4 regions of the Priestia sp. FSL R5-0597 genome follow, and region 3 is predicted to be linked to each of the others. Evidence: riboswitches for the same ligand, from Rfam matches in the RefSeq annotation. Region 3 holds a riboswitch; each other region holds the start of a gene.
What was found. A riboswitch is a leader RNA that binds a small molecule or an ion and turns the genes downstream of it on or off. The one in region 3 is predicted to bind cobalamin.
Positions count from the first base shown of each region.

Region 1: another riboswitch for cobalamin. It lies ahead of nikA (nickel ABC transporter substrate-binding protein); the one in region 3 lies ahead of MKX72_RS13230 ((2Fe-2S) ferredoxin domain-containing protein).
Region 2: another riboswitch for cobalamin. It lies ahead of MKX72_RS14970 (cobyric acid synthase); the one in region 3 lies ahead of MKX72_RS13230 ((2Fe-2S) ferredoxin domain-containing protein).
Region 4: another riboswitch for cobalamin. It lies ahead of MKX72_RS09970 (ABC transporter substrate-binding protein); the one in region 3 lies ahead of MKX72_RS13230 ((2Fe-2S) ferredoxin domain-containing protein).

Region 1 is NZ_JBBOUZ010000001.1:484,544-489,446, forward strand. It holds gene MKX72_RS02590 (tautomerase family protein) at 1-369, shown strand, start outside; gene ftsZ (cell division protein FtsZ) at 729-1,733, shown strand; cobalamin riboswitch at 1,736-1,926, shown strand; gene nikA (nickel ABC transporter substrate-binding protein) at 2,071-3,612, shown strand; gene MKX72_RS02605 (GNAT family N-acetyltransferase) at 3,682-4,209, shown strand; gene MKX72_RS02610 (YfmQ family protein) at 4,784-4,903, opposite strand, start outside.
Region 2 is NZ_JBBOUZ010000001.1:2,928,309-2,933,211, forward strand. It holds gene MKX72_RS14965 (FecCD family ABC transporter permease) at 1-198, opposite strand, end outside; gene MKX72_RS14970 (cobyric acid synthase) at 404-1,930, opposite strand; cobalamin riboswitch at 2,023-2,202, opposite strand; gene MKX72_RS14975 (YdcF family protein) at 2,350-2,913, shown strand; gene MKX72_RS14980 (APC family permease) at 2,972-4,543, opposite strand.
Region 3 is NZ_JBBOUZ010000001.1:2,592,798-2,597,700, forward strand. It holds gene cobJ (precorrin-3B C(17)-methyltransferase) at 1-692, opposite strand, end outside; gene MKX72_RS13230 ((2Fe-2S) ferredoxin domain-containing protein) at 706-1,086, opposite strand; cobalamin riboswitch at 1,188-1,367, opposite strand; cobalamin riboswitch at 1,486-1,664, opposite strand; gene MKX72_RS13235 (hypothetical protein) at 1,812-1,970, opposite strand; gene MKX72_RS13240 (M42 family metallopeptidase) at 2,323-3,360, opposite strand; gene MKX72_RS13245 (cation:dicarboxylate symporter family transporter) at 3,468-4,739, opposite strand.
Region 4 is NZ_JBBOUZ010000001.1:1,959,617-1,964,519, forward strand. It holds gene MKX72_RS09965 (thioredoxin family protein) at 29-343, shown strand; cobalamin riboswitch at 434-566, shown strand; gene MKX72_RS09970 (ABC transporter substrate-binding protein) at 826-1,785, shown strand; gene MKX72_RS09975 (adenosylcobinamide amidohydrolase) at 1,874-2,482, shown strand; gene cbiB (adenosylcobinamide-phosphate synthase CbiB) at 2,487-3,473, shown strand; gene cobD (threonine-phosphate decarboxylase CobD) at 3,448-4,527, shown strand; gene MKX72_RS09990 (bifunctional adenosylcobinamide kinase/adenosylcobinamide-phosphate guanylyltransferase) at 4,524-4,903, shown strand, end outside.

The sequences.
Region 1 (4,903 bases), 2.1 Mb from region 3:
GTAATAGAAGGAAGAGACGAAAAAGAGTTAAAAGCATTACTAGACGCTACTCATCGAGCGATGCTAGAAGCCTTTGGCGTCCCAGAACGCGATCGTTATCAAATTGTACATCAGCATCCTGCTCATGAAATGATTATTGAAGATACAGGTCTTGGCTTTGAGAGAAGCAAGGATTTGGTTATTATAAGTGTGACGAGCAAACAGCGAACAGAAGAGCAAAAACAAGCTCTTTACAAATTAATTGTAAAAGAGCTGGGAGAAAGCTGCGGAATTCAGCCAAGCGACATTATGATTTCAATTGTTGAAAACGGTAATGCTGACTGGAGCTTTGGTATGGGAGAAGCTCAATTCTTAACTGGGAAATTATAAAATGGTTTATTATCTAGAGAAGCCCTTATTTCTAAGGGCTTTTTCTCATTTTGTCTATAAAAATATTATTCTCTTAGTCACATCTTACTCAAAATTAAATACAGACATCTGTCAAATGAATGATACAATAAGCTTATATGCCGTTTTGAGTGGGAAAACCAAAAAAGAGTTCGGCGTACTAACTTCAGAACAACAATAATTTTACATAAAGATGTAAAGATTTAAAGGTTAAAAGAGAAATGTATAAAATCTGTAAAACAAAAGAACAGTTACGCGTTAAACATAGGAGTAAAAGGTTCTTCACGTGTTTTTTCGGATAATAAGAGAAAGTAATTTTGATCATTGAGGAGGAACTTAGAATGTTTGGATTTGATGCAGATGTATCGCCATTAGTGCGAATTAAAGTAATTGGAGTCGGCGGTGGAGGAAATAACACCGTTAACCGTATGATTGAACATGGTGTACAAGGGGTAGAATTTATCGCCGTTAATACGGATGCTCAGGCGCTTAATTTATCTAAAGCAGATGTGAAAATGCAGATTGGTGCGGCATTAACGCGAGGATTAGGTGCAGGAGCTAATCCAGAAGTAGGAAGAGAAGCTGCAGAAGAAAGCAGAGAGCAAATTCAAGAAGTACTGCAAGGCGCAGATATGGTATTCGTAACAGCTGGCATGGGGGGAGGCACTGGTACTGGAGCAGCTCCGGTTATTGCCCAAATTGCCCGTGAACTAAATGCTTTAACAATTGGAGTAGTTACTCGCCCTTTTAAGTTTGAAGGAAATAAACGTACCAAGCAAGCAGTAGGCGGTATTACTGCGATGAATGAATCGGTAGATACCCTTATTGTCATTCCAAACGACCGCTTGCTTGAAATCGTTGATAAAAAGACACCTATGCTTGAAGCATTCCGTGAAGCAGATAATGTTCTTCGCCAAGGTATTCAAGGTATTTCAGATTTAATCGCTGTTCCGGGGCTGATTAACCTTGACTTTGCTGATGTAAAAACAATTATGTCTAATCAAGGATTTGCGCTTATGGGTATCGGACGAGCTTCGGGATCAGATCGAGCAATTGAAGCAGCGAAAAAAGCGATTTCTAGTCCGCTGCTAGATGCATCGATTGATGGAGCAAGAGGCGTGCTGCTGAACATTACGAGCGGCAGCAGCCTGAGTCTTTACGAAGTACAGGAAGCAGCAGATATTGTCACGTCCGCTTCTGATCAGGACTTAAATATGATTTTTGGATCTGTGATTAATGAAGATTTAAAGGACGAAATGATGGTAACCGTTATTGCCACTGGATTTGATGATGAAGATATTTCACCATCAGCTTCCACTTCTAGAGTTTCAAGAGCACGCTACTAAATTAAATAACCAGCTTTTATGGTGGCAATTGTTTTTCAATTGCCTTAAAAGGGAATCCGGTGAAAATCCGGAGCGGTCCCGCCACTGTAACAAGGAGCCTTATGTCAAAAAGCCACTGTCTATTTAGAGACGGGAAGGCGGTATAAGGCAATGACTTGAAGCCAGGAGACCTGCCATAAATCGCAGCACGCAATAACCTACGAGGATAGGGAGGTGTTTTGGCAGAATCAAAAATACGATAAACAAGGGATACGTTTATCTGAATTTGTTGTGAAGGCAAGCACTTCTTTTTAGAAGTGCTTTTTTTTGTGTATTAAAATAGAAGGTGGAAAAATGAATGATAAATAATAAAAAACTTGTATCTATGATATTTCTCGTGTTACTTTGCCTCACTGCTTGCGCTCCTAATGAAGAGAGTGTAAGTATAAAAGAAAGAAAGAAAACGGATAAAAGTGTGACGTTTTTATTTAATTTTACATCTGCAACGCTTGATCCTCATACGGACGATAATTATACAGCAGTTCGTGGGGGAGTAGGGGAGACGCTTGTTAAAATCAACGACGATTTAAAAATAAAGCCTTGGCTTGCTGAAAAGTGGGAAACGAAAGATAACGGCCTTACATGGACATTTATGATAAGAAAGAACATCATGTTTCAAAACGGAAAAGCGCTGGATGCAAATGCCGTTAAGTCTTCTCTTCAAAGAACGATAGACCAAAGTTATGCGATGAAAAACGCTTTAAATATTAAAGAAATGAAAGCGAACAGTCATGCGCTGACAATTACATTAAAAGAAACAATGCCTAAATTTCCTTCTGAATTAGTGCATCCAAATACAGCTATTATAGATGTTGATGCTTCTAATATAGCTAAGAAGCCCATTGGTACGGGTCCATTTCGCGTCTTGTCTTTTGATCAAGGAAATCAAGTAAAATTAGAAAGATATGAAAATTATTGGGGTGGAAAAGTGAAATTGAAAAGTGCGATCTTTGGATTTAACGAAGATGCTAATGCGCGAGTTGCTGCTCTTCAATCTGGAACAGCCGATATTATTTATCGCCCGCCTTTAGAAAGCTTGGGCACTTTACAAACAGATCCGTCTTTTAAAGTAAGTGGAGTACCTAGTGTGCGCACCCATTTATTGCTTTACAATCAAACCAATGACGCATTAAAAGACGAAAATGTAAGAAAAGCTATCGATACTTTATTGAACCGAAAAGAAATTGTTAGCAGCATCATGAACAATCAAGCGGCAGCGGCTGGAGGTCCATTTTTACCCCAATTTCCTTTTGCTGATAGTACTGCTAATGAGCAAAGAGGTATGACATCTGCTAAAAAATATTTAGAGAAAGCAGGCTATCAAATCAAAAATGACAAAGCAATCAAAAATGGAAAGCCACTATCGCTCTCTCTTGTCACATACAGTTCTTTGCCAGAACTGCCTTTAATTGCTCAGCTTATACAGTCTAATGCCAAAGAGTTAGGAATTACTATTAAGATTCACCTAGTTGAAGATAGCGATGAATATGTAATGGCAAAAGATGATTGGGATTTAGCATTGTACAGCCTTATCACAGCACCTAGAGGAGATGCCAGCTATTATTTAAGTACGAACTATTTGCCCGGCGGTGGTTTAAATGCCAGCCGGATTAATGATGATACGCTAACAAAAATGATAGAACAGTTAAATTCAACAGTAGATGACGCAAAACGAGATCAGTTAGCCAAACAAGCAACCGCTTTGATTAATAGAAAAATGCTGACGTCATCGATTGTACATCCAAACATTGTTGTTGCTTATAATCAAAAAGTGAAAAACTGGACAACAAATCCAAGCGAGTATTATATGCTGACTCAGCACTTAGACGTAACGCCGTAGTTAACATTGCAGCATAAGCAGAGAAAAGAAAAAGTATACAATGATCGCTAAAAGGATGTGACAGTAAACGTGCAAGAAGTACAAATGTATCAAATTAAAGAAGTAAAAGAAAAGGATGCTGAAGTGATTCAGTTTGTCATGAATATGCGGAATGAGCTATTTCCTATGCTGGAAAAAAATCAGCTTCCTGTGGATTTGCTTCATTTTAATGAACATTACGTTCAAGCGAAAGACGCTGCTTTTTTTGCAGCTGTTACGGAAAATCAACAAGTAATTGGAACCATTGGTTTATACGCTTACGATGGACGGTTTCATGCATTAAAAGAGCGATATGAACATAGAACTGCAGCTGAGATTGTAAAATGCTATGTCGATCCAGCGTACCGGCGTCTAGGCATTGGACAGCAGCTGTTAAAAGCAGTTGAACAATTTGCCCAAAGTCATTTTTATGACACGCTGTATCTGCATACTCATCCTTTCTTACCTGGCGCTATTCCTTTTTGGGCTTCACAAGGCTTTATCAAAAGGCTAGCTGAACAGGACGAACCATGGAATACGCTGCACATGGACAGAAAAATACAACGAGTCGTAACGTAACGAGATCATACAGTAATTACCATGGAATCTGTATATGGGCTCATGCTATAATGAACGTAACTTACATTTATAGCCTGTAGGGCAAGTCCTTACAGAAAAGAACCACGTTTCGAATTGGCTGAAACGTGGTTTTTTTCTATAAAAAACAAGTAACAAAATATTTTTAAAAATATATATGAAATCGCTTTCAAAATAATGAAATATATTATATAATTACTAGTGTTGTGTTGTACTTTGTTAGTGTTAAATCAATATCCTACATGTGTGAGCCGATTGCCTTATGGTAGTCGGCTTCCTTTTTTTATAGTAGAAGTCTAAAGGGAAACAGCGTTCGTTAAAATGGCTGTAATTGTCATGATAATAGTTGTCCCAAAGGCCCACTTGAAAAGAAAGAAAAGTAGCAATCATTCCAAACCCTAACAAAGAAAGCATTATCCATCACCTCTTAAAAATTTAGAAAATTCTATTAATTTATGTTATAGCATTAGAATTAATGTTAAAGTTTGGTATTTTTAAATAAGGTAACTTCAAACTAAACCTAAAAACTAAAAAAGCCGCCTTGTAGGCGACTGGTTTAAGCTAGGTCAGCTGTTATGGACTGCTTTTGAAGGTGATCAGACAGAAGGCTGTAGGCGATAATCTTCTTTTTATACTGTTTTACGACATCGACATGATCATGATAGCTATATACGCA
Region 2 (4,903 bases), 340 kb from region 3:
AATGATTAAATCCATGTTTTCCGGACCGTGATATAAGGATAGTCCGGTAAGGTGGCCAATAATAATTTTGATTGTATCTCCTACGGTTAACGAAACTGTACCAATAAATACTCCCATAATCACCGAAGTACATACAATAAATAAACTGACTATGTATAAAATAGATGCTTTGTTTAAAAAAATACGTTTAAAAATCAATACTTTCAGCTCCTCTAGGAAACGAGGCGTGATGTTTTACATTACATTAACCATTCATTTTCCTGTCCATAAACCATGTTTCCATCCTACATAGTATTGGAAACAATCATCTTTTATTTGTTACGAGTGCTAGACTGTTGAACTAGGCAACGTAGAATAGCGTACTAAAGTTCTCGGTGAAAAAACAAGCGAAAACCTCTACAAGCTACACTTTTTGTGTTTGCTCCGGGCTTTTATAGTTGTCTATTAAATGATACAGCTTTTCCATATCTACAGCTTCTCTCACATATGCTGCTGCTTTTGAAAAAGACTCCTCTTTTTGCAGGCGACTGTTGAATGTATCCGTAATAGGCGGCAATTTTTTAAGTTTACGAATTTGATTAAGCAAAGCTCTGCGCAAAGCATCGTTATGAAACACATCATGAACATACGTGCCAATGATGTTGTCTTTAACCGTTCCTTCTTTTTGATCATCTACCACCGCAAAGGCTTTCGTCATGCTTTTAGAAACCGTCTTTCCCATATGAATTTCATAGCCTTCAATCGAAACCTTCTCACTCTCTAACTGAACATATCCAGAAACTCTTTCTGTTTTTTTGCTGGTTGTCATAACGGTTTCCACTGGAAGCAAACCCAGCCCTTTAATAGATTCAATCCGGGACTCTACTGCATCGGGGTCCGTAATTGTCTCGCCTAACATTTGATATCCCCCGCAGATGCCAATAACGTGAGCGTTTGTTGCGTTCAAGACTTGATTAATGGCTAGAGCCAGGCCGCTTTCTTGTAAAAACTGCGCATCTTCAATCGTATTTTTGCTTCCTGGTAAAACAATTAAATCAGGCGTACCTAGTTGTGATGGCTTGGTTACAAGTCTCACATGACAGTCTTCTTCTAAGCTTAGAGGATCAATGTCTGTAAAATTTGAGATGCGAGGATACGAGATAACCGCAATATCGATTTCTTTTAACGGATTTACAAGCGTTGAGTAATTTCTGAGTGATAGCGAATCTTCAGCGTCAATTTCCACGTCGTGCATATAAGGAATCACTCCTAGTACCGGAACTCCCGTGTATTCTTCAAACCACTTCAACCCCGGTTTTAAAAGCTCTAAGTCCCCTCGGAATTTATTGATTAACACTCCAATTACTCTAGGTTTATGTTCATCTGGAAGCAATTGAAGAGTACCCACCAGACTCGCAAAAACCCCTCCTTTATCAATGTCTCCTACTAACACAACAGGGGCTTGGGCTATCTTTGCTACGCGCATATTTACCAGTTCCCGATCGTTCAAATTCACTTCAGCAGGACTTCCAGCACCTTCAATCACAATTCGATCATAATGATTGGCAAGCTCTTTATAAGACTCCGTGATAACGTTCAAACCTTCATTAAAAAATTCTTGCCGATACTGAAAAGCAAACATATTACGAAGCGGCTTTCCATGAACGACAATTTGAGATTCATGATCACGAGTTGGTTTAATTAAAATAGGATTCATATTGGTTGTTGCTTCTACTCCAGCCGCTTCAGCTTGAATTCCTTGCGCTCTTCCAATTTCTTTTCCATCCATTGTAATGTATGAATTAAGCGCCATATTTTGCGATTTAAACGGTGCAGTTTGATAGCCGTCTTCTTTAAAAATACGGCAAAACGCTGTAGCAATCATGCTTTTTCCAGCGTCTGAGTGCGTTCCTTGAATCATAAGAGGTTTTCCTTTTTTCACTTTTTCCACTCCCTATCACATAAAAAAACCTTAACTATAAAAGTCAAGGTTTGGTCATGCGCTCATTAACACATTGTCTTGACTTATTTCTCCCACCGAAAAATAAGGGGTTTTTAAAAGCAGGTCTCCTGGCTTATGCTTCATTTTACTTCTGCATCCTTCCTAGTTTGACTAGTGGGTCTTTGCAGGTTCATCCACATTTACAGTAGCGGGGGCTGCACCGGATTTACACCGATTTCCCTATTATCCTCCTTAGAGGCACTTTTAAAATCATTTATTCTTTATTGTAACGAATTTTATAACCATTCACAATAACGATTTTCTTCTATTATTATATATTACTGTGTTTATACTTATTTTGGTCTCGTATGCTATAATAACAATTATTTTCCAAACATCTTATGAAATAGCTAGGAAGGTGCTCGTAGTTGAAGAAAAAAATCATTTATATCTTTATTAGTTTGCTTGTTCTTTACATAGCAATCATGTCTTTTTGTATGTATCAAACCGCTCATCAGCCTGTTCCGCAAAAAGCAGATTATGTGCTCATTTTAGGTTCGAAAGTAGACGGAGATCAAATGTCTCCTAGTTTAAAAGAACGAGCAAAAACGGCTTTATCTTATTTAAAGACTCATAAACAAACAAAAGTTATCGTAACGGGTGGAAAAGGATCCGATGAAGAAATTTCTGAAGCAGAAGCAGCCTATCGTTTTCTACGAAAAGAAGGAATTAAAAAGAATCGAATGATAAAAGAGGATCAGTCAACTTCTACTTTTGAGAATTTCACTTTCACTAAAAAGAAAGTTGATATTCAACACAAAAAAGTCGTGCTTGTTAGCAGTGATTTTCATTTATTTCGCGCCTCTATTATTGCCAAGCGTCAAGGTTTTGACGTTTATCCTTTAGGTGCAAAGACACCAAATTCAATTAAACTTCAATCCTACTTTCGTGAGTATGCTGCTATCTTAAAAACGTGGCTGTTTGATAAATAAATAGAGTACACCCCTATACAAACGAAAAACACGGCATGAATTCATGCCGTGTTTTTTATTAATCATCCGTATCGATAACTGCTTTTGGTAAACCCGTGTATTTCGCCCAGTAGAAAATACCGATTGAAACAAGAGCAATTAAAATTAAGTCAAGCGGGTTGCTTAGCACACCTTGTCCTCCACCAAATGAGCCTAGGTAAGAGATAACAAGCATAATAATATAATAAGCAACTAGCCACCAAGCAGATTTAAGCTGCTGTGCAAATTTTACAACGTCAGTTGGTACGTATTTCTTAAATGCTACGTAGATAACAACCATTAGAAGCTGTGATCCTAGAAGCCAAGAAATTGTCGTCCATCCTGACCAATATACGATGTATGAACAGAAGATAAATGACACAGGAGCAATAACGCTCATGCCTTTTAATTTGAAAGGCTTTTTAAGGTCTTTTGCATTTACTCTGAATGCAGCAGCTGAAATTGGCGCAATCGCATAAGACAGAATAAGTGCTACTGAACATACGTTTACTAGCGCTTCCCAAGAAGGAAATGGCAGTGTCCAGAATACGGACATTCCAAACGATAGCCATAGTGACGCACGTGGAATTCCTGTTTTCTTATCTACTTTTGAGAAACGTTTAAATAGTGTTCCATTACGAGACCAAGCATAAACTAAACGAGAAGTTGTATTCATGAAGATGTTCCCGTTACCGCCTGGTGATAAAATAGCATCAAAAATAACAAGCGTTACTAACCAGCCAAGGCCTAAAATAAGTGCAATATCTTTAAATGGTAAAGAGAATTGCTCTTGAATTGTTCCCCATCCTCCTGATAGCATATCAGCCGGAATGTTACCAATGAACAATACTTGCAGTGCTGTGTAAATAATCGCTGAAAGTACAATACAGATAATGAGCGCGATTGGAATATTACGCTGCGGGTTTTTAACTTCACTGGCTACAGAAACAATAGGGTGAAGTCCTAGGTAAGCAAACATAACGCCACCTGTTGAAATGGCTGCTTGAATACCATTAAAACCAAACGGAGTAAAATCGCCAGTTGTAAAGTTAGCTGATTTAAAGTGATAAGCTAACACGACGATAATTGTAAGAGGAACCGCATATTTGAACACAGATATAATAACATTTGACTTAGCAAATGCTTTTACACTTACGTAGTTAATGATAAAAAATAGCGTTAATAACGCGAACTGAAATAACCAGCCGATTGTAGTAGGCGATTCAGAACCATGTTTAGTTAGACCAGGAAGCCAAAACGCAACATACTGACGTACAGCCGTTACCTCGATGGCAATCAAACTTGTGTAAGCAATAATGGTAATGAATGAAATTAAGTAACCCACTAAATGACCATGTGAGTAAACCGGATAACGGATAATTCCACCGGTACGCGGCAGCGCTGCTCCAAGTTCAGCATACACTAAACCGATAAGTAAAATAATGACTCCGCCAATCAGCCACGAAAAACTTCCGGCTGGACCAGCCTTTGACGCTACGTTACTAACCGCAAATAACCAGGCGGAACCAAAAATAGCTCCCATCCCAATTAACGTTAGGTCAAGTAACGATATTGATTTTTTAAACTTTCCTTGATTTCCTTGATCAGACATAATATCCTCCTTTAAAATTTCCACTCCACATATCTACGCCCTTGCGTCCGATATGGGATTCTTTACATCATCCTCCTCTTACTAAGACCTCACAAGTGGATATGTTAACAAATATTCTCTAAAAAACCAAGTTAAAAACTTTATTTTTTTGTAAAACATCGTTGAATTGCTTATGTATAGCGCATAAATTCCACAGAAGATTTGAGGACTACTCCTCCTATTTAACCGCATTTTTCTTAGGTTAAACATAAAAGAATATTCAAACTATTTACCGTAAAAAAGGGTCTGAGATATAATAAAATCAACCGCTAGAAGCAGCTACATACGCAACACCTAGGCTTGCCATACCAATAAAAAAAT
Region 3 (4,903 bases):
GAATTTCCGACAACAACGGTAGTCAGCATGCCTATTTCATGATTTAACATGTCTTTTAAATTGGTCATTACCACTTCTTCACGGTCACGATAAGCGCTTTTCACAAGACCAACAGGCGTATCGGGGGAACGGTATTTTAATAAAATCCTTTGCGCTTCCACAATTTGTCTTGTGCGTCTTCCGCTTTTCGGATTATAAAAAGCTACTACAAAATCTGCTTGTGCAGCTGCTTCGATTCGTTTTTCGATTAACTCCCAAGGCGTAAGGTGGTCACTTAAACTAATCGTACAGGCATCATGCATCACGGGCGCCCCAAGGAGAGATGCGCATGAATTAATAGCCGAAATGCCAGGAATCACTTCCAGCTCTACGCCCGTTTCTTTTTTCCATCCTTTTTCAATCAACACTTCATACACAAGGCCGGCCATTCCGTATACTCCTGCATCTCCGCTTGAAATGACCGCCACGGTTTTTCCCGCTTCAGCTTGCTTTACGGCTTCTTGTGCACGGCTTACTTCTTCGGTCATTCCTGTACTAATAATTTGCTGATTCGTTAATAGTCCTTGAATTAATTCCACATAGGTTTTATAACCAATGATCATATCACTTTCTTGAATGGCTTCTCTTGCTCGCTGTGTAATATGTTCAAAGCTTCCTGGGCCGAATCCAATAACTAACAGTTTACCTTTCATGCTAGCTCCTCCTTTATGCGTTACTTTTTACTTTGTCAATTCCTTCTATGGAGTCACTCTTTTCCGGAGAAACAAAACCGTTTTGATCATATTCATAAATAAGTGATTCCTTTATACTGCAGCCTCCTGCTAAATGTTCTTCAACAATTCGATGAGCTACGTTTTCAGTGACCTGCTTGTACCAATCTCCTGAAGGGTACACGATAGCTACAGGAGCATCTTTGCATCTTCCGTTACAGCGCGTACGGGTTGTGTGAACCGCTTCATCTAGATTCAGTTCAGTCACTTTATTTCGAATAGCTTGCGTGGCTTCTTCTCCACCTTTTCTCATACAGCTGCTTCCATTACAAATCAATACGTGATGTTTTGTTCCATTTAAGTTCCACGTCGTCACACTTATTCGCTCCTTTACTAAAAAAACGCCTCTATCAATGATAGAGGCGCAGAAAAATTCAAACTAAGTTTTTGCACTTCCACCTATATCCCGTAGGGTAAGCTTCGCATTAAAAAAAGGCTGGTTTCCTGACTTCGATTCATCACTTGATTGCGCCTTCCCGAATACAGTGGCATATGCAATCAGCTCCTCTTCACAGTGGCGGGTACCGCGCTGGCTTCACACCAGACTTCCCATTTAACGCAATGTGAGCATTGCGCACCTTTTTTGCACGATATGTAGTTTTGTGCTACGAGAAAAACCCGCTTCGCTAATATGCGAGCAGGTAAAACGTCAGAATAAAAGTGTACACGAATGCCACTTTAAGCCAACGTTTCCCTTCCCGCTCCCCGGAGAAATAGAAACTTCACAATAAAGACAGGTCTCCTGACTTGTGTATCATTCTACTTGAGAACCTTCCCGTGATTTTTCCACAGTGGTTATACTCGTTCGTCCACACTTACAGTTGCGGGGGCAGTACTGGTCTTTCACCAGTTTCCCTATTAAGCCTTCTTGGCATCTTTACTGTTGCTGTTTGATATATATGAACCTTTTAAACTATCAGAATAATAGAAGTAACTACCATATCATAGCGTACATTTTTTTTTATTTCAACTCTATTCTTTTCGTAAGATACAAGAAGCTATAAAAAAAACAAGAGCATAAAGTCAGCTCTTGTTTTTTCATTATATAGCTACTAATGTTAAATGAGGATCATTATAATACACGACTTCTGAAAGAACTTTACAGCCATTTGTTTTTGCAAAAGCTTCTCTCGCCTGCGTTTCAGTTTCAAATTCAAACATTTTCATTTCTTTTCCAGCATATACCGTCAGTACCCACATGAAAAGATTCGCCTCCGATTATTGTAGTGATCGCTATATCCACATTATGACGAAACCATATCCTTTTGAAAACCCATTCTACAAAACTTGTCACAAGAAACTTTTAAAAATTTAAAAACATTTTAACTTCTGTAAATGAACAAAATGTACAAAAGGTTTAAGCCGTATTATACCTCTTTAAAAAAGGTGCTTTTTTTACCAACTGTTGCTTCACCAGTAAAAATATATATAGTATTTATTAAAAAAAGAAGCCGGACAGCCGGCTTCTTTTTTAGGAAAGGAAAGTACAGACATCACAGTCCCGTCCTGCTCTTTGTTTTGCATAAAAATACACTAATTAAATATTCCTTTCTTAAAGCAGAACCATGTTCGATTGCACATAGTGGTAAAGAATCTTGTACGTATGGTTCAATGAATCTTGATGCGTTCTCTCAAACGCATGAGAAGAATCAATTCCTGGACCAATTAAGCCGTGTACGATGTCATGCCCGGCACGAATAGCAGCAGAAGCATCTGATCCGTAAAACGGATAAATATCTAATTTGTACTGAATATCATGCTGCTTAGCTAGCTCCACCAAATGCTTTCTCAAACCGTAATGATATGGGCCGCTTGAATCTTTTACACAAATAGACACGGTGTATTCATCAGTAGATTGTCCATCTCCCATGGCACCCATATCGACCGCTAAGTATTCTACCGTTTGAGGCGTAATATTCGAATTTCCTCCGTATCCAATTTCTTCATTATTTGAAATAAGAAAGTGCGTAGTGTATGGCAGTTCGATCTGCTCTTCTTGAATTGTTTTCATGAGCTGAAGCAATAAAGCTACGCTTGCTTTATCATCGAGATGACGAGATTTAATAAAACCGCTTTTTGTTATTTCTACACGAGGATCAAACGAAACAAAGTCGCCGACTTCAATTCCAAGACTGCGAACATCTTCTGCGCTATGTACTTTTTCATCCAATCGAATTTCTATATTATCTTGATTTCGCTCAGCTTTACCTGCATCTTTATACACATGAACAGATGTTTGATGCATAAGGATGGTCCCTGTAAATACTTCTCCTGCTGACGTTTCGATTTCACAATATTCTCCTTCAATGGAATTGTAGCGGAACCCTCCAATCAAGTCGATTTTCAGACGTCCACTCGGTTTGATTTCTTTTACCATAGCACCTAATGTATCGACATGAGCCGTCAGCATGCGGTGATGATCCGTATCTTTACCGGGAATAGTAGCGACTAAGCCTCCTTTTCGATTGCGATACGTTTGAATATTTAGCTCTTTTACATAGTCTTCGACAAATGAAATCACCTTTTCTGTATTTCCAGAAGGACTGGGAATCGAAACAAGCTTTTTAATTAACTGAACAGTTTCCGTCATTATGACACTTCCTTTGTCTCTCATTTCTTTTATTTTACCATATGTTTCAAAAAAGATAACAGGCAGCTCCAAACAAAAAAGCCAGGCAGCTGCCCGGCTTTTTTGTTTTAAGCTATGTTTGATTTCTTTAATTCATTTGTGTAATTTAATGATTTTTGCTTATCAAACTCGCCTTCAGACTTGGACATTACAATTGCAGCTAAAGCATTTCCTACTACGTTAACTGTGGTACGCATCATATCAAGAATGCGGTCAATTCCTGCAATAAATGCCATGCCTTCAAGAGGGAAGCCCATAGATTCAAGCGTAGCAAGTACAACTACAAACGATGCCCCTGGTACACCAGCCATCCCTTTTGAGGTTAACATTAACACAAGAAGGAGCTGAATTTGATCCATAATGGAAAGGTCAATGCCGTACATTTGAGCAATAAACAGCGATGCCAGCGCCTGATAAATGGTTGAACCATCTAAATTAAACGTGTAGCCTGTTGGAATAACAAACGATGTAACCGATTTAGAACAACCGAAGTCTTCCATCTTTTTGATAAGAGATGGTAAAACGGCTTCTGAACTTGCTGTTGTAAAAGCAAGAAGCAGCTCGTCTTTTAACACTTTTATGAGCGTAAACATGCTTGTTCCAGCCATTTTAGCAATAATTCCAAGAACCACAAGCACAAAGAAAATCATGGTGAAGTAAACGGCGAACACTAATTTCCCTAATGGAATAAGTGATCCGACACCAAACTTTATAATATTAACACCAATAAGTGCAAATACACCTACTGGAGCAAATTTCATCACCAAATTAGTTACCCAAAACATTGCATCCAAGACGCCTTCAAAAAAGGCTAAAACAGGTTTTCCTCTCTGTCCAATCGAAGCTACGCCTACACCAAACAGTACGGAAAATAAAATGATTGGTAAAAGATCGCCTTCTGCTACCGACTGAAAGACGTTTGTCGGAACAATATGAAGAAGCTCCTGAGCAATCCCTGTACTTTCAGACGTTTTTGCCGTTGCCTCATATTGAGAAATATCGCTTTTTTCAATATGTCCCATATCAACCCCTGCACCAGGGTGGAATAAGTTCGCGGCAATAATCCCCACTACAATCGCAATGGTTGTAACAATTTCAAAATAAAGAATTGTTTTTCCGCCAAGCTTACCTAATTTTTTGATATCGCCTACTCCTGCGACCGCTACGATTAATGCTGAAATCACGATCGGTACGACAATCATCTTAATTAAATGAATAAATATGTCTCCAATTGGCTGTAAAATAGAAATGGCCGTATCGCTTCCGTAAAAGATAGCACCTACAGCTACGCCTAAAATCAGTCCAATTAGAATCTGAGTTGCTAGACCTAACCTTTTCACTTTCTTGCTCCTTTCGCACAGTTGACTTTCACCCATCGAGCATATGCGGTTCAACGAACCGTGTATAAATATACATCCTTACAGCACCTTATGTAAACAGTTCTTTACTAAAAAAATGTAAGGCCGCACATGCAAATTTTTAAAACTTACAGTTCTGTTTTATC
Region 4 (4,903 bases), 630 kb from region 3:
GGAACGAATAGACGCTGGAGGTAACACAATGAAACAATTTACGGAAGAAAAACAATTTCGCGAACAAATTAAGAATGAAACACTAAGCGTTGGGATTTTTACGACAACGTGGTGTCCTGATTGCAAACGTTTGGATATGTTTATTGATGAAATCGTTGACGAAAATACAGATAAAGCATGGTTTAAAATTGACAAGGATGAGTTTGAAGAACTTTCTGCTGAAAACAATGTAATGGGTATTCCTTCTCTTCTTGTATATAAAAACGGTGAAAAAATTGCGCACCTGCACAGTGCAAATGCTAAAACGCCTGAAGCGGTCCGTGAATTTTTAGCAACTCTTTAATTCCCTAAGCTGCGAGAGCATTCTCGCAGCTTTTTTTGTGAGAATGGCTATTTCCATTTTTCGATGAGTGGGGTATACTAGGACAAGTGAATAATCGTAAAGCAATAAGGTCTCAATTTAAAGATTGAGTGAAAAGGGAAGTCTGGTGAAAAACCAGCGCGGTCCCGCCACTGTAAGCGCTTTGTGCGTAAGTCAGGAGACCTGCCTTATTGTTAGCTGTGAAACCTTCGAGGAAGGGTGAAGCAGGGTAATGAACATACATATCAAGTATAGTGAACGGATTCTTTTCCTGCTTATCTTGACGTTACCTGCTTTGCTTTCAATTGAAAGTAAAGCTTTTTTATTTTGAAGCTGCTGCCGAGCAGTATACATAGTCAAAGCGGAAAAAACGGGATAGCGCTGCTTTTTGCATGATCATTTGCTTTTTCTTTAACGTGGAGGTTTCGTATTCACAATGAACAATATATAGGGGGAGTATTTAGATGAAAAAATGGCTTTCGTATTCCATTATTGCGCTGTTAGTCATCGTACTTGCTGCATGCGGTGCAGGCAGCCAAAGCAACAGTGATAAAAAAACGAAGCAAGATACAGAACAAACGTCACAAGCTGCGTTTCCAGTGAAGGTAAAAGACGCGCGTGATAAAGAAATTACGTTGAAAAAACAGCCTAAGAAAATTGTTTCATTAATGCCAAGTAATACGGAGATTGTATATGCCCTTGGCCTTGAAAAAGAATTAGTCGGTGTCACAAGCAACGATGATTATCCTAAAAGCGTAAAGAAAAAAGCGCAGGTGGGAGATATGAACGTTAATGCAGAAAAAGTTATTGCTTTAAATCCTGATTTAGTGCTGGCACACGCTTCAAGTATGGGCGTTTCAGATGAAGTATTTAAACAAATTGAAAGTGCGGGTATTCCGGTATTTGTTGTAAAAGATTCAACAACGTTTGATACGGTTTATGATTCTATTACGCAAATTGGTAAATTAACGGGTAAAACAAAAGAAGCTAATCAAACAATTAAAGACATGAAAGAAAAAGTAGCTTCAATTGAGAAAAAAGCAAAAACGATTTCAAAAGAAGATCGTAAAAAAGTATGGATAGAGGTATCGGGAGCTCCTGAGATTTATACAACAGGAAAAGGTACGTTCATGAACGAAATGCTTACTATGATCGGTGCTGATAACGTAGCGGCTAGTGAAAAGGGTTGGGTTAAGTTTTCTGAAGAGCAAGTTGTTAAGTTAAACCCTGACGTTATTATCGCAACGTATGATGCAGACAAAAATGAGATTATGAAGCGTCCCGCTTGGAGCAGCATGACTGCTGTAAAAGAGGGGAACATCGAAAAGGTTGATCAAAACAAAATCAACCGCTTAGGACCTCGTATTGTAGATGGCTTAGAGGACTTAGCAAAAGCAGTATACCCTGAGGTGTACAATAAATAAAAAGAGGGACCATATTCCAGTTCGAATTGAAAAGGGGATTGGTCCCTTTTCACATCTTAAAATTGAAGAACGGCCTGAGCTTTTAATCATGAAAACCGAGACTTCTTATAAAACATACAGCTCAGGCGTTTTAGGAACAGGCATCATGGAAACGGACACCTTTTACAATCGATTTGTTCATAAAGACTATTATTCAGATACTCCTTCTTTAGAGTATGAGCAATATTTGATGAAAGAAAATGTGCGCCATGAGCAAATCGTAGGGTTGATGACAGCGGTTTGGTTAAAAGAAAGAGCGGTTTACTGTTATGAAGGTTACGGAGTAAGAGTAGCTTCCGTGATAACGGCTGGAGTAGGAAACGCAGTGGATATTACAGCTGACGAAGCTGTTCCATTTTATTCCTCTCCCGGTACAATTAATATGTTTTTTTTCGTGGAAGGCACGCTTACGGATGCAGCGTTTTTACAGCTTTTTATTGCCGCTACAGAAGCCAAAACAAAAACGCTGTCACAGCTGGGTGTCATAGATCCAGCTACAAAGACGATTGCTACGGGAACATCTACGGACAGTATCTCAGTTGCAGCGTCTCAGCAAGGACCATTATATGAATATGCAGGCTCTATGACCGCTTTAGGTCAAGCGGTAGCCAAGCTGGTAAAAATAAGCTTAGAGCAGGCACTTAAGGAAAAGAGGTGAAGAAATGAGTATTGCACAAGCGATGATTGCACACCTGACAGCCATGACGATTGCTCTACTCATTGACCGAATCATAGGTGACCCAGAAAATTGGCCGCATCCCGTTCGCTGGTTTGGCAAGTGGATTTATTGGATGGATTCCAGATTAAATAAAGGCGCAGGAAAACGATTCAAAGGATTGCTTCTTGTGATAAGTATGGTGGTGCTCGCAGGAGTTATTCCTTTTTTATTCCTTCATGCTTTGTACGGAGTTCATTTTATACTAGGTGTTTTAGTAGAGGGCGTAATGATTGCGACTACTATATCCACTCGTTCCTTAAGCGAAGCTGCTTATAAGGTGCAAAAGCCGCTTCAGCTAGGAGATATGGAGAAAGCTAGATATGAAGTAAGCATGATTGTGGGACGAGATACGGATCGTTTATCAGAAGGAGAAATTGCCAGAGCGACGGTAGAGACCGTGGCTGAAAATACAAGTGATGGTATTACAGCTCCGCTTTTTTATGCATTTATAGGAGGAGGAGCCCTAGCCTTTTTTTACCGAGCTATTAACACATGCGATTCAATGGTTGGGTATAAAAATGACCGCTACTTTCTGTTCGGCTATTTTAGTGCAAAAACCGATGACGTATTAAACTATATTCCAAGTCGGTTAACTGCAGTGGTGATGACCGCTGTTAATGTAGCGAAAAGCCAATATTCTCTTTGGCATGTAACGAGTTTGATTAAGCGCGATGCTAAGAAGCATCCAAGTCCAAATAGCGGATACGGGGAAAGTGCAGTGGCTGCTCTTTTAGGTATTCAACTCGGCGGGCTTAATACATATAAAGGCATAGAATCTAATCGTGCAAAAATGGGCGAACCACTCATTCCCCTGCAAGCCGGTCATATTGAACAAGCTGTTTTCATTATGAAAAGGACGGTCTATGCTACGTGGTTATTCTATCTTTTGTTAGGAGGAGTTATTAGTGCTATTACCTACACATGGAGCTAACCCCAATGTCTTTTTAAAAGCAATAGGGGCCGAGAATTTGTCGCATCTAAAAGACTTTAGCGTAAACACAAATCCTTTAGGGGCTCCCCTTGTTCTTCACGAAAAGTGGAACGAATTCAAGGAAGCTGCGTTTAGTTACCCTGATCCTGAAGTAACAGAACTAAAAAATAAACTTGCAGCTCATCATCATGTTTCCGCTGCCCAAGTGCTGCCCACAAATGGGGCCGCTGAAGCGTTTTTCCTTATTGCTTCTTTATTTTCAGGAGAGAAAGCGGGGATTGTACAGCCGACGTTTGTCGAATACGAACAGGCAAGTAAAGCGTATGGATGTGAAGTGACGTACGTTCCTTTAGCTGAAGAAAATGGCTGGAGCTGGGATATAGAGTTGATTATGAGTATTCTTCCGGATATAAAAGTACTATGGATTTGTCACCCAAATAATCCAACGGGCGTTATATATAGTCACCAGGAATGGATGAAAGTAGTAAAAGCTGCTGCTCATCATGGTACATACTTAATAATTGATGAAGCATTTATTGATTTTGTCGAACATCAGCCTTCATTTGATTCTCTTATTCTAAACTATGAACATCTCATTGTTGTGCGTTCGATGACAAAGATGTTTAATATTGCGGGGCTTCGCCTTGGCTATATTTTGGCAAATGAAAAAATCATTAGCAAGATGTCTAAAAAACAACCTCCTTGGAGTGTAAACGGATTGTCGCAGCAAGTAGGGATGATATGTGTAGATGAAAAAGATTTTGTGAAAAAAACCGTACATTATATTAAACAAGAACGAAAACGGATCTTGAGTCAACTAGAAGAATGGGGGCTTTTGGTTTCTCCGTCTCAAACAAACTATTATCTTTGCAGCGTTCCGTCTTCTATTAAAACGCGCGACTGGCTTATCTATTTAGCAAGCCGCGGTGTGGTAGCTCGGCATACTGAAAACTTCCCATTTTTAAATGGACGCTATATCCGTTTGGCTGTGAAAACGAAAGAAGAAAATGACTATTTACTTAACGTAATCAAACAAGGACTCGATGAAATATGATCATCTTTATTAGCGGAGGGGTTCGAAGCGGCAAATCACGTGCAGCGGAGAACATGGTTCAAACTTTTTGTACAAAGCGCGCTGTTTATATTGCCACAAGCCGGCAAACAGATAGTGAAATGCAAAAACGTATCCAGCTTCATCAAACAGAACGTCAAGCGGCGAACACGCCTTGGGCAACGATCGAGCAGTCTGTAGATTTACAACAAATTCTTCCAAACCTTCGAAGTGATGATACTATACTCTTGGACTGTGTCACAAACTGGCTTGCCAATGAGCTTTTTTTAACCGAAAAAAGGTGGCAAACAAAAGAAGGTAAACAAGAGGTTTTTCGTCAGATGATAGAAGCGCTCGATAAGCTGTTTGCGCAGTCTCA